DNA from 3 places in the Ekhidna sp. ABH4_415 genome. Region 3 is predicted to be linked to each of the others. Evidence: riboswitches for the same ligand, from Rfam matches in the RefSeq annotation. Region 3 holds a riboswitch; each other region holds the start of a gene.
The links. A riboswitch is a leader RNA that binds a small molecule or an ion and turns the genes downstream of it on or off. The one in region 3 is predicted to bind S-adenosylmethionine.
Positions count from the first base shown of each region.

Region 1: linked by a shared signal. The riboswitch ahead of ACXAH9_RS12370 (OsmC family protein) and the one ahead of ACXAH9_RS06695 (homocysteine S-methyltransferase family protein) in region 3 are both predicted to bind S-adenosylmethionine.
Region 2: linked by a shared signal. The riboswitch ahead of ACXAH9_RS04410 (ArsR/SmtB family transcription factor) and the one ahead of ACXAH9_RS06695 (homocysteine S-methyltransferase family protein) in region 3 are both predicted to bind S-adenosylmethionine.

Region 1 covers NZ_JBSWYW010000006.1:257,121-261,334, reverse strand. Annotated here, with positions in the region: gene sucD (succinate--CoA ligase subunit alpha) at 273-1,145, shown strand; gene ACXAH9_RS12375 (MaoC family dehydratase) at 1,200-1,661, opposite strand; SAM riboswitch class I at 1,965-2,069, shown strand; gene ACXAH9_RS12370 (OsmC family protein) at 2,327-2,764, shown strand; gene ACXAH9_RS12365 (O-acetylhomoserine aminocarboxypropyltransferase/cysteine synthase family protein) at 2,777-4,102, shown strand; gene ACXAH9_RS12360 (homoserine O-acetyltransferase family protein) at 4,080-4,214, shown strand, end outside.
Region 2 covers NZ_JBSWYW010000002.1:298,650-302,863, forward strand. Annotated here, with positions in the region: gene ACXAH9_RS04395 (ABC transporter ATP-binding protein) at 1-128, shown strand, start outside; gene ACXAH9_RS04400 (MlaD family protein) at 131-1,099, shown strand; gene ACXAH9_RS04405 (sll1863 family stress response protein) at 1,266-1,892, shown strand; SAM riboswitch class I at 2,085-2,196, shown strand; gene ACXAH9_RS04410 (ArsR/SmtB family transcription factor) at 2,337-2,651, shown strand; gene ACXAH9_RS04415 (SRPBCC family protein) at 2,659-3,141, shown strand; gene ACXAH9_RS04420 (hypothetical protein) at 3,396-3,545, shown strand; gene ACXAH9_RS04425 (hypothetical protein) at 3,542-3,820, shown strand; gene ACXAH9_RS04430 (hypothetical protein) at 3,834-4,214, shown strand, end outside.
Region 3 covers NZ_JBSWYW010000003.1:302,903-307,116, forward strand. Annotated here, with positions in the region: gene ACXAH9_RS06685 (hypothetical protein) at 1-140, shown strand, start outside; gene ACXAH9_RS06690 (Ppx/GppA phosphatase family protein) at 360-1,265, opposite strand; SAM riboswitch class I at 1,325-1,437, shown strand; gene ACXAH9_RS06695 (homocysteine S-methyltransferase family protein) at 1,483-2,484, shown strand; gene metH (methionine synthase) at 2,481-4,214, shown strand, end outside.

The sequences.
Region 1 (4,214 bases), on a different contig from region 3:
CTTACTATTTATAACGATCGCATCTATCTGAAGTTTAGCGATTTAACGATCTTTAACTATTGGACAAGCTCACTCGTCGAAAGTTTAATCATCTAAATGATGCGATCACTTAAAATAAGTCGCGAAAAGTGTGCCAAAACCAACCGGAATCAGAAGAATATTTTTACACATTCTGAAAGAAAGACCATTTATCAAGATTTTATGAGCCGCAAATGGACGAAGTAATTGGCAGACAGATTTAATCGTATATTTTTGCGGAAAATCTAAAAGAAATGAGTGTTCTTGTAAATAAAGATTCCAAAATCATCGTACAGGGCTTCACTGGCTCTGAAGGTACTTTTCACGCCGGTCAAATGATCGAATATGGCTCCAACGTGGTAGGTGGCGTCACTCCGGGCAAAGGAGGCCAGACCCATCTGGAAAAGCCAGTATTTAATACCGTAAAGGAGGCTGTTGATAAAACCGGTGCTGATGTTACCATCATTTTTGTACCACCAGCATTTGCAGCTGATGCGATCATGGAAGCGGCTGATGCCGGCATTAAAGTGATTGTGACTATCACCGAGGGTATTCCTGTGAAAGACATGATGAATGCCAAGCCATATGCGAAATCAAGAGGTGCGGTACTTGTTGGGCCAAACTGTCCGGGAGTAATTACGCCGGAAGAAGCAAAAGTGGGTATCATGCCGGGCTTTGTCTTCAAGAAAGGAAAAGTAGGAATCGTATCGAAATCAGGAACATTGACCTACGAAGCAGCAGACCAGGTAGTAAAAGCCGGAATGGGTATTTCTACTGCTATCGGTATCGGAGGTGACCCAATCATCGGAACATCTACAAAAGAAGCTGTACAAATGCTGATGGAAGATCCGGAAACTGACGGAATCGTGATGATTGGTGAGATTGGTGGTTCATATGAAGCAGATGCAGCCCGATGGATCCAGGAAAACGGAAATAAAAAGCCTGTTGTTGGATTCATTGCAGGACAAACAGCTCCTCCGGGAAGAAGAATGGGTCACGCTGGAGCGATCATCGGAGGAAAAGATGATACGGCAGAAGCAAAGATGAGAATTATGGGCGAGTGCGGATTGCACGTGGTAGAGTCTCCGGCTGATATCGGAGCAGTGATGAAGAAAGCATTGTCATAATTGACAATTAAAATAAAAGAACTTAAAAGGCCTCAGAGAGGCCTTTTTTTATGTCTACTCAAAATGATATAAGAATATCATCGTAGCTGTAAAAGCTGGTTTCTTTTCTCCTTTAATTTCCAGCAAAGCTTCCACTTCTGCTTTGGAAATCCCTCTCAGGTTAGCGAGTGATTTTAGTGTTGCAGTAAGCTTAATTTCATCATTCACTTTCACCGCCTGACCAAACTTGAGCTTATCAATTCCATAATTCACCAACATCTTCACATTGTTGAACTCAGCAATTTGCTCCCACAAATAGGGCATCAGTGAGAGTGTCAAATAACCATGAGCAATGGTAGTGCCGAACGGACCGTCCTTCGCTCGCTCAGGATCCGTATGTATCCATTGGTGATCCAAGGTGGCATCCGCAAACTGATTGATCTGTTCCTGGGTGATTTGATGGTACTCAGACTCACCCATTACTTTTCCTAAATATTGCTCAAACTCCTCGTGATTATTGATGATAAGTTTACTCATGATTCTCTGTTAGGTCAAATTTTCATTTCAAAACCAAAGGTAGAACAGTATGTTAAGAAAAATTCATTTTGATTTTCAAATAAATTTTTCTCTTCAAACTTGAATCAGCAATACGACTAGTTATAAAATTTGTTAAGGATTGATTAACAACATGTTATAATCAACAAATTAATTCAATAAATATTTATTTCTCATAACGTTATATAATTCTTTTATCATCCCCCACTGAAATTTTCTCTGAATAAAATTTGGAGAAACCAAAAATCCTGCTCTACGTTTGCATCATCAAATCGATAAGGTATCGATTTATAAAGAAGCGCCGAGAGACAGGCTCCATGACGCGCTAGCAACCCTCCGAAAATCGGAAACGGTGCTAATTCCTGAACGATAAATTGATTGCTATGAACAAACAAAATCACATCGTTCCCAAGGTAACTGACAAGATGGTCAGACAGGGAAATTGCGTTTCCTCATCAATATTCCATTTCATCTGCATGTGTTGCTGTTATAGCAACAGGTAATTCACATTTGATCCATTAGGGTTTGCGATCATCTTAGGACTGAAGTGCGTCTTCGTCCGGAAAAATCCTTTCATAAGTCAACTTTTCAGTTACTTGTGAAAAATCCACACCTTCTCATTTTCATTAATCAAAGAATTACAAATCATGTCACAAGAAATAAAATTTTCCATCAGCTCTGTGAGTGAATCTCGAGCAAAAACACGTATTCAAGCCAGAGGTTTCGATCTCACTGTCGATGAACCAGAAGCCTTAGGCGGCACCAATGAAGCGCCAAATCCAGTAGAATATGTCCTTGCGGGATATGCAGGATGCATCAATGTGGTAGCTCACATCATTGCCGAAGAACTGGACTTTTTTCTCGAGAATCTTAAAATCAATATAGATGGATTTCTCAACCCAGGACGACTGTTCGGAAAGTCTCTTGAGGAAAGGGCAGGCTACAAGCAAATCGATGTTCGACTGGAGACCACCTCACAGATAGACCCAGAACTTAAAAAGCAATGGCTCAAAGAAATCTCTCATAGATGTCCCGTCAACGATAATCTGTCTAACCCTACACCCATTTCATTTTCAATTAACTAAAACGAATATATCATGTCACAAGAATTAAAATACGAAACACTACAATTACATGCAGGTCAGGAAATCGATGAAACGACGAGATCCAGAGCAGTGCCTATTTATCAGACTTCCTCTTATACTTTCAAGGATTCTGAGCATGGGGCGAACCTGTTTGCTTTGAAGGAATTTGGAAACATCTATACGCGGATCATGAATCCAACCAATGATGTTTTCGAAAAGCGTATTGCCGCTTTGGAAGGTGGGGTAGCTGCACTGGCAGTGGGTTCCGGTCAGGCGGCTCAGTTCATCGCGTTGAACAACATCCTTCAGGCAGGAGATAATTTCATTTCCACTTCCTTTCTCTATGGCGGAACCTACAATCAGTTTAAGGTTGCGTTTAAGCGACTGGGAATTGAAACACGATTTGCAAAGACAGATAAAGCCTCTTATTTTGAACGACTGATCGATCAAAATACGAAGGCCATTTATCTGGAAACGATCGGAAATCCGGGATTCAATATTCCTGATTTTGAGGCCATAGCTGAAGTTGCAAAAGATCATGATATCCCACTCGTTGTTGATAATACTTTTGGTGCTGCCGGGTATCTCTTCAGACCATTGGAGCACGGAGCTTCCGTGGTAACCGCCTCCGCAACCAAATGGATTGGCGGTCATGGCACCTCCATCGGAGGAGTGATCATCGATGGTGGAAGCTACAACTGGGGCAATGGGAAATATCCCCAATTCACTGAGCCATCAGAGGGATACCATGGATTAAAATTTTGGGAAGTTTTTGGTGAAGGAAACCCTCTGGGCTTACCAAACATTGCGTTTGCAATCAGAGCCCGGGTAGAAGGTCTCCGGGATTTCGGACCTGCTTTGAGCCCCTTCAATTCCTTTCTATTGCTGCAAGGATTAGAAACACTTTCATTGCGCGTGCAACGAACGGTAGACAATGCTTTGGAACTAGCTACCTGGCTGGAACAGCACCCACTGGTGGAAAAGGTCAACTATCCTGGGCTAACTTCCAGTCCGTACCATGAGCTCGCCAAAAAATATCTAACAAATGGATTTGGTGGGGTATTCTCATTCCAACTCAAGGGAGAGAAAGAGGAAACTACTCAATTCGTTGATAACCTGAATTTAGTAAGTCATCTAGCGAATGTAGGAGACGCAAAAACACTCATCATTCAACCATCTGCTACCACTCATCAGCAACTATCAGAAGAAGAGCAAAAAGATGCTGGTGTTTTCCCTAACCTGTTGAGAGTCTCCGTAGGAATTGAGCACATCGATGATATCAAATCCGATTTTGAACAAGCATTTGAAAAAGTCTATGCAAACGCTGCTAACGTCTAAGTCATTTGGTTTTAAGGTTGAGGAACCTTTGGTCCTGGAGTGTGGAGAAACGCTCCGGGATCTTAGGATCCAATACACCACGTGGGGGGATTTGAGTGCGGATAAATCCAAT
Region 2 (4,214 bases), on a different contig from region 3:
ACATGAGCTGCATTAAGCGTACTGCTCAGCGAATTGTTTTGTTAAATGATGGAATTGATTACCTGCATGGAAACTATGAGAAATTGAAAAACTCAACAGATGAAATAGTAAATTCATTCTTTTTATAGACATGGAACAAAATTTTAAAAATATTAGACTTGGTGTATTTGTGATTATCGGGACCTTGTTCCTTGTAATGGCTTTATATTTCATTGGGAACAATCAGAATCTGTTTGGTTCCAATTTTACCGTTCATGCAGTTTTTAAAAATGTGAGCGGACTTCAAAAGGGGAACAACGTTCGCTTTTCAGGGATCAATGTTGGAACGGTTCGGGACATAGAAATGATCAATGACACTTCCGTATTGGTGAGTTTCATTCTAAAAGAAGAAATGAACCAATTTATACGACGAGATGCCATTGCATCATTAGGGACGGATGGACTTCTGGGCAACCGAATAATAAATATTATTCCCGATGAAGGAAGTGATCGGCTTATAAATGATGGTGATACTTTGAAGGTATATCATGGAATTGATGAGGATGAAATGTTCAGCCTGCTGGAGCGAACGAACTACAATGTAGCTGTAATTACGAATAATCTGGTAGATATTTTGAAGGACGTTAAGGATGGGAAAGGGACAGTGGGTCGTCTGATTTCTGATTCCACGCTGGCTAATGACATCAATGAAACCATTAGTAATCTCAATGCATCAAGTAAGCGAGCCGTTGAAATACTAGATGAGCTGGATAAGAATATTGCTAATGTGAGCGAAGGTAAGGGTACTGTAGGCATGCTCCTGAATGACACAACACTTGCAAACAACATAAACAGGATATTTGAGGAAATTCATGCAAGCACAAGCAATGTTGAGGAAATATCCCACGATATAAGGGAGTTGGTCACCAAAGTCCAGAGCGGATCAGGCCTGACCGGAAGTGTTATCAGCGATTCAACGATGGTCAATAGCCTGGAGGAAAGCCTGGAAAATATCAGACAAGGAACAGAATCATTCAACCAAAACATGGAAGCCATGAAGCATCACTTCCTGTTTAGAGGGTATTTCAAAAAGCTCGAGAAAGAAGAGAAAGAGGAATGACACTTTAAAATTCATAAAATTCAAACCGTATTGGGGAGGTGAATTATCAGCTATTTATGTGACAGAAGTCATTTGATTCAGACGTAACACAAGGTAGGTTTGATACTAGCTAAATGCGGATAAAACGCCGTAAATAATTGGTTTTGGGAGTCATAAAAATAGCAGCATGAAAACCGAACTCACACTTAAGGAAAAAGGGGCAAAGAAGCTTGATGAATGGAAGCAATTTGTCCATGAACTAAATGAGCAATTGCATCATGAAGTATCGGATGCAAAAGAGGAATTTGAACGGCAGAAGAAGAAACTTCGCGAATGGCTTGACTCCCTTGAGAATGACGTGGAACACGCCATTGACATTAGCAAAGAAAAGACAGCAGGCATCAAAGCTTCCATAGAGGAGTTGCGTGTGCAGGCTGCACTCGGACGTGCAGAAGCAGAAGAGCTCATGCATGACCAGCAGAAAAAACTTGTAAATGGTCTGCACGATCTGAAACATAAAATCCATACGCTCTACGATTCTTCAAAAGAAGATGCTCAAACCTTTAAAGAAAAGGTGGCGGATAAAGTAGATGATTTTCATACCCGCTTTGACTTGTTTCGTTTGCAATGGCATCTGGGCATGACAGAGGCACGGCAAGAGTGGCAGGAGAAGAAGAAAGAACTGTCGCATCGCTTGCATGAAGTAAATACTAAATTGGATCACCTGGAAGAAGAAGCAGCTGATAAGTGGACCGTTTTTTCATCTGAAATGTCTGAAGCATGGGATCATTTCAAGAAAGCATTTAAAGGCTAAACGGGTTGACTGTCATGACATTTCCTAATGGAAACATTTCTATTCGTGAGGTATGTTCCAAGAATTAAACCTGGTAATCAATAGTTATTTCCCTGAACAAAGGGGTTGTTATAATTATTAATCCAATGTGATGTTTTCATTGCTAAATCATCATAAATGAACTATTTCTAATCCGCACACGTACCTTTAGGTACATTATCGGGAAAGGTGAAGGGACTGGGCCCGATGCAGCCTTGGCAGCCCGATCGCCAGCGTGCGATGACTGGTGCCAACTCCCAGCCTGCAGCGACAGGACAGATAATGGACAGATGCCATCTTCATTGATGGTTTTTTTATGTCCTTACTTTTTCATTCACATTTTACATTACTGTTCTAAGGTTTATTGATAAAATATTGCGCAAGTAAATACTTGCATATAAATTAGCAAGCACTTACTTACGTATCGTGGAACAACGGAGAGATATTTTTCAGGCCATAGCAGATCCTACGCGTCGAGAGATTCTGTCTGCGCTTATTGAAGAGCCTAAGAACTTGAATGCGCTTGCAGAGCAGTTTTCAATCTCACGTCAGGGGGTTTCATTGCATGTAAAAGTGCTTGAGGAGTGTGATATGATCTCCATATCAAAGGAGGGAAGGGAACGGTATTGTCACATCAAGCCTGAGAAATTATTGGAGATTATAGAGTGGCTGGAACCGTTTAAACAGCTCTGGAGAGACCGGTTTGATCAATTGGATGACCTATTAAAAAACATTAAATAACACTACAATGAACAAAACTACATTCACCGAAGACCTGGAAAACAACCGGCTAATTGCTGTGCGAACGTTTAATGCCCCAGTCGAAAAAGTATGGAAAGCCTGGAGCGATCCGGAGCTCCTCTGCCAGTGGTGGGCGCCAAAACCGTATATCTGTAAGATTGATACCATGGATTTTAAGGTAGGAGGACATTGGATGTACAAAATGGTTGGGCCTGAGGGAGATGAGCATCGTGGACGCATGGATTTCCTGGAAATAGAGCCACGCAAGCGACTGGAGGGAGAAGACTATTTTGTGGATGAAGAAGGCAATGCATCAGCCGACATTCCACCCATGCAAATGTCAGTGAAATTTGATTCGGACGGCTCATCCACGACCGTGACAACCATTACCACCTTTGCTTCTGCGGAAGCCTTTAAGCAGATGGCAGAGATGGGCATGGCCGAAGGCTGGGAGCTGGCTTGCAATCAGTTGGAAGCACTATTGGATTGATTTGGAATTTCAAAGTGATTCCCTTGCCTCGAACAGTCTGTGACTGCTCCCAAAAGAACGCCACGACTAGTCGCTATTCCCCTACCTACCGCAGGCAGGCTTGCGAATGAGGTACGAATGAGACTTGGGAATATGACAGATTTCATGTGCTTGGCATCTGCCACAGTTATTCATTAAGTTTGAATTCCCCCTTTGAATCGGTTCGACGATTCGAGGGTGAGGGGGTTGATATCTTGCAAGACAACACTTAGTAAATGACCAGAAAGAATAAATACTACCTAGGCATAATTGCAGCTGCCATAACATTCATTATTGCTTCCCAAATCTTCAGTGACTGGGATCATTTCAAACGAGGGTTGGTGGGTGAGCCAGAGGTTGAAAAAGTTGAGGCTTTGAAGGAATGACCGGAGGAGCAGGCTTTACCAGAGACGGAATTGAAAGAGGGAGGACGAATCGATCCGCCCTAAAGAAGAAGTTGCCATTTCAGCGATTGAAAGAAAATCTGTTTGTAAAGCCAATTAAGAATAAGCTAGCTATTAAGAAGTCAACTCTGGAGGATCTTCATGCCATGAAAGCTGATCGCAGAAATGAAGAGAAATTGAGGCGAAGGTTCTTTCTGATTTTTATCCTTTCGATCCTGCTAATCATTTTTCTGTGGATTGGGAGTTGGATGATATAATTATTGCAAGCAAATGAAACTAGAAGGAAAAACCGCAGATGAAATCTTGAAAAACAAGTTGATAGATAGATCGTCTTGGCATTTCTTTCAAAGCAAATCATGGATTGACTATGCTTTGAGGAATTCAAATCCAAGTGCTATTCAGTATGCGTCTTTTGAGTTGCGGTATGGAATAGAGTACTTTCTTTTTGAACTACTAGTTATAACTAGAAACTTGACAGAGGAAGAATATAAAAAAGCACAGAATTCTCGAAAAGAAATGAAGAGATTGCTTAAGGATGCTAATCATCCATATGAAAAACTCAATCATTTCACTAAAGCAGCAATGAGAATCGATGGACATAACTTTCATCCATTTGAGCTATCATTAAATCAAATTTTTAATTCGTGGGCG
Region 3 (4,214 bases):
TGGCAGAAAAAATTGAGTTTGCTCCAAAGAAGAGAAAACAAACGCTTGAGCAGTCTTTGGCTTATTACAAAAAAGCGATAGAGCTTGGGCATGTGCCCGCCAAAACCAGAGCGGAGAACGTTCAAAAACTCTTGAAATAACACCGATTGAAGTTGGACGATGAGTGGAAAAAGAGGAGGTATTAAAGCCTCCTTTTTTTGTGACCTTTTAAAGGTAGCACGTCTAATAGTAAAATAACATTATGCCAAGAGTAATACTTGTACTGGCTGCCATATTTTCCCTGGTGTTTTTCGGATTTTTGATTCATAGTGAAAAAAACAGGCAGGATGAATCAGAAGAAAGTGATGAAGTATGCTAGGTCAATTCCTAACAAAAACCTTATCGCTTTCAGGATGGTGGGTTTGGTAAAGATGGTAGTTGATACCATCTTTCAACCCTACATCTGGCACTATGATGCTCTTTGCTTTTGCTGCCTTCATCACGGCTATGTAGATATCTGAAGCAGGAATGATTACATCGGCCCGATCAGGATTCAGTTGTAGTTTATTGAGGCGATCATCCAACGATAAATTTTTTAACACATCCTGAGTTCTCATCAGTGTATTAAGTGACATTTTACGTGTCTTTTTCTCAAGATTAGAAAGTTCAAATAGCTTATTTATGTTACCACCAGTACCAACCGCGGTTATTTTTTCTCCTTTCTTAAAGGCGTGCTGAGCCACCCATTTTCGCATTTCTTCCCAAGCCTCCGGTGTATCTCTTCCTTCCAGCGTTCGTACTGAACCAATCTTAAAGGAGTGAGCAAATACTTTCTCATGCTTTTCATAGATGTTGAGCTCAGTACTACCACCCCCTACGTCAATATGAATGTAGTGACCATCGTCCAGCCCTTGCAGGATGACTTTGTTAATCATCTCTGCTTCTTGCTCTCCCGAGATGATCTCAATATCCAAATCTAGCTTCTCTTTGACTTTATCGACGATTTCTTTCCCGTTCTCTGACTCCCTCATTGCAGAGGTAGCACATCCGAAATATCCATCTATCTCATACAGGTCAATCAGGTTTTTGTATGCGTTCATCAGCTTAAAAAAGCGCTCCTCATTGTATTCACTGATTCGACCCTCGGAGAATACATCATGGCCTAATCGAAGAGGGAATCGCACATACTCCAGCTTCTTGAACGTGATCACCGTTTCATACTCAATCACCTTGGTAATTTGTAACCTTACCGCATTCGAACCGATATCTATCGCTGCTAACTTCATGTTTGCCTAAAGGTAATACGTGAATGTTTGCGAGGAATTATATTCTAATATATTTGCACTACTTATCAAGAAAGACCGAGGGACTGGGCCCGTTGACGTCTTAGCAACCTGACTATCAGTATGTGGTTTTCGGTGCTACTTCCCATCCCTAATGCACGGGAGCAGATGAGCGAATCCGATCGGAACTTTCTCTGGTAAGTAAACTTTAAACCGGAGAATGAATAAACTATTAGAACTTTTATATCAGAAAATCCTGGTGCTAGATGGAGCCATGGGTACCATGATTCAGCGTCACAAGCTGGAAGAAGAAGACTTTAGAAACGACGCACTAAAGGATCATTCCAAATCGCTGAAGGGCAACAATGACCTTCTTTCCATTACTCGACCAGAAATAATAAAAGATATTCACTCAGCATATTTTAATGCGGGCGCTGATATCGCTGAAACCAACACCTTTTCCGGGACTACCATCGCTCAGGCTGATTATGGGTTGGAAGATTTGGTATATGAATTGAATTATCAATCGGCGAAAATCGCCCGCGAAGCAGCGGATGAATTCACTGAAAGGGAACCCGACAAGCCTCGTTTTGTAGCAGGAGCGATGGGGCCAACCAATCGGACAGCTTCACTTTCTCCTGACGTAAATGATCCCGGATTTCGAGCGATCACGTTTGAAGAGCTGCGAATTGCATATAAGCAACAAGCAGAAGCATTGATAGCCGGGGGAGTGGATATGCTTTTAGTGGAGACTGTCTTTGATACCCTCAATGCTAAGGCAGCTCTTTATGCCATCGATGAAATCAAGGAAGAGCGGAAAATTGACATTCCGGTGATGGTCTCCGGCACGATAACGGACGCATCCGGGCGAACGCTTTCAGGTCAAACAACTGAAGCATTTCTTATTTCTATCCAACACATGGATTTGTTAAGTGTCGGATTGAATTGTGCATTGGGAGCAGCTCAATTACGCCCATACTTGAAGGTTTTAGCTGATAAAGCTGATTTTTTTGTAAGCGCGCACCCAAATGCTGGCTTGCCAAACGAATTTGGCCAATATGATGAAACACCGGAGATGATGGCCAATCAAATCAAAGAATTTCTAGAAGAAGGTCTTGTAAATATTATAGGCGGGTGCTGTGGAACTACACCGGAACATATAGCTGCGATTGCTGATTTGGCTGCAAATTATGAACCAAGAAGGAAGGAGGTACTTGTATGAGACCATTGATCCTCTCAGGTCTAGAACCATTGATTGTCACCGAACACACCAACTTTGTCAACGTCGGTGAGCGTACCAATGTGACCGGATCGAAACGATTTGCCAGGCTCATTTCCGAAGACAAGTACGATGAGGCGTTGGACGTAGCACTCGATCAGGTGCGTGGAGGTGCCCAAATCCTGGACGTGAATATGGATGAAGGGATGCTTGATGGGAAGAAGGCGATGATCAGGTTTTTAAATCTCATCGCTTCCGAACCAGAGATCGCACGCATTCCAATCATGATTGATTCTTCTAAATGGGAGATCATCGAAGCAGGGCTACAATGTATTCAAGGTAAGGGAGTTGTCAATTCCATCAGTATGAAAGGTGGAGAAGCTGAATTTATCGAGCAGGCAAAAAAAGTCAAACGATATGGTGCGGCCGTAGTAGTGATGGCGTTCGATGAACAAGGGCAAGCCGACAGCTATGAACGACGTATTGAGATTTGTGAAAGAAGCTATCGCATCCTTGTAGACCATGTGCATTTCCCTCCTCAGGATATCATTTTCGATCCTAATATTTTCCCTGTAGCAACCGGAATAGCCGAACATAATAATAATGCAGTCGACTTTTTCAGGGCCACCAAATGGATCAAAGAAAACCTCCCCGGAGCAAAAGTGAGTGGGGGAGTTAGTAATGTTTCGTTTTCATTCAGAGGCAATAATATCGTGCGTGAAGCGATGCATTCTGCTTTTCTGTATCATGGGATAAAGGCAGGCATGGATATGGGTATTGTCAATGCCGGAATGATTGAAGTATACGATGAAATACCTAAAGACTTGCTTGAGCATGTAGAAGATGTTTTGTTGAATCGGAGAGAAGATGCTACAGAAAGGTTGCTTGCATTTGCAGAGAATGTAAAAGGAGAAGGCAAAAAGAAAGTAGAAGACCTAAGCTGGAGAGAGGCATCTGTGGAAGATCGTTTGTCACATGCCCTGGTTAAGGGAATCATTGATTTTGTTGAGGAAGATACAGAGGAGGCTCGTCTGAAATATCAAAGCCCCTTGAAAGTGATTGAAGGTCCGCTAATGGATGGGATGAATATCGTGGGGGATTTATTCGGAAGCGGGAAAATGTTCTTGCCCCAGGTGGTAAAAAGTGCCAGGGTAATGAAGAAATCAGTCGCATACCTTACACCGTTTTTAGAAAAAGAGAAGGCGTCTGGAAACACCAAAGGGAAAATTCTATTAGCTACTGTTAAGGGAGATGTGCATGACATTGGAAAAAACATAGTTGGGGTTGTGATGGCATGCAACAACTTCGATATTGAAGATATGGGAGTGATGGTACCCGCAGATAAAATTTTGGATCGTGCAGAGGAAATTGGTGCAGATATCATTGGTTTGAGTGGACTGATTACACCATCATTGGATGAAATGGTATATGTGGCTGAAGAGATGAATCGGCGTAAGATGAAAACGCCACTGCTAATAGGTGGTGCCACAACCTCCAGAATTCATACTGCAGTAAAAATTGCCCCAAAGTATGATCAAACGGTTGTGCACGTGTTGGACGCCTCAAAAAGTGTTGGTGTTTCGACCAATTTATTAAGTGATAAATCTGATGAATACAGCAGGCTTATAAAATCAGAGTATAAGGATCTGGCTTCCGATCATGCCACCCGAACGGAGGCTAAGAATTACATTTCTTATAAGGAAGCTAAGAATAATGGCCTAGCAGTTGATTGG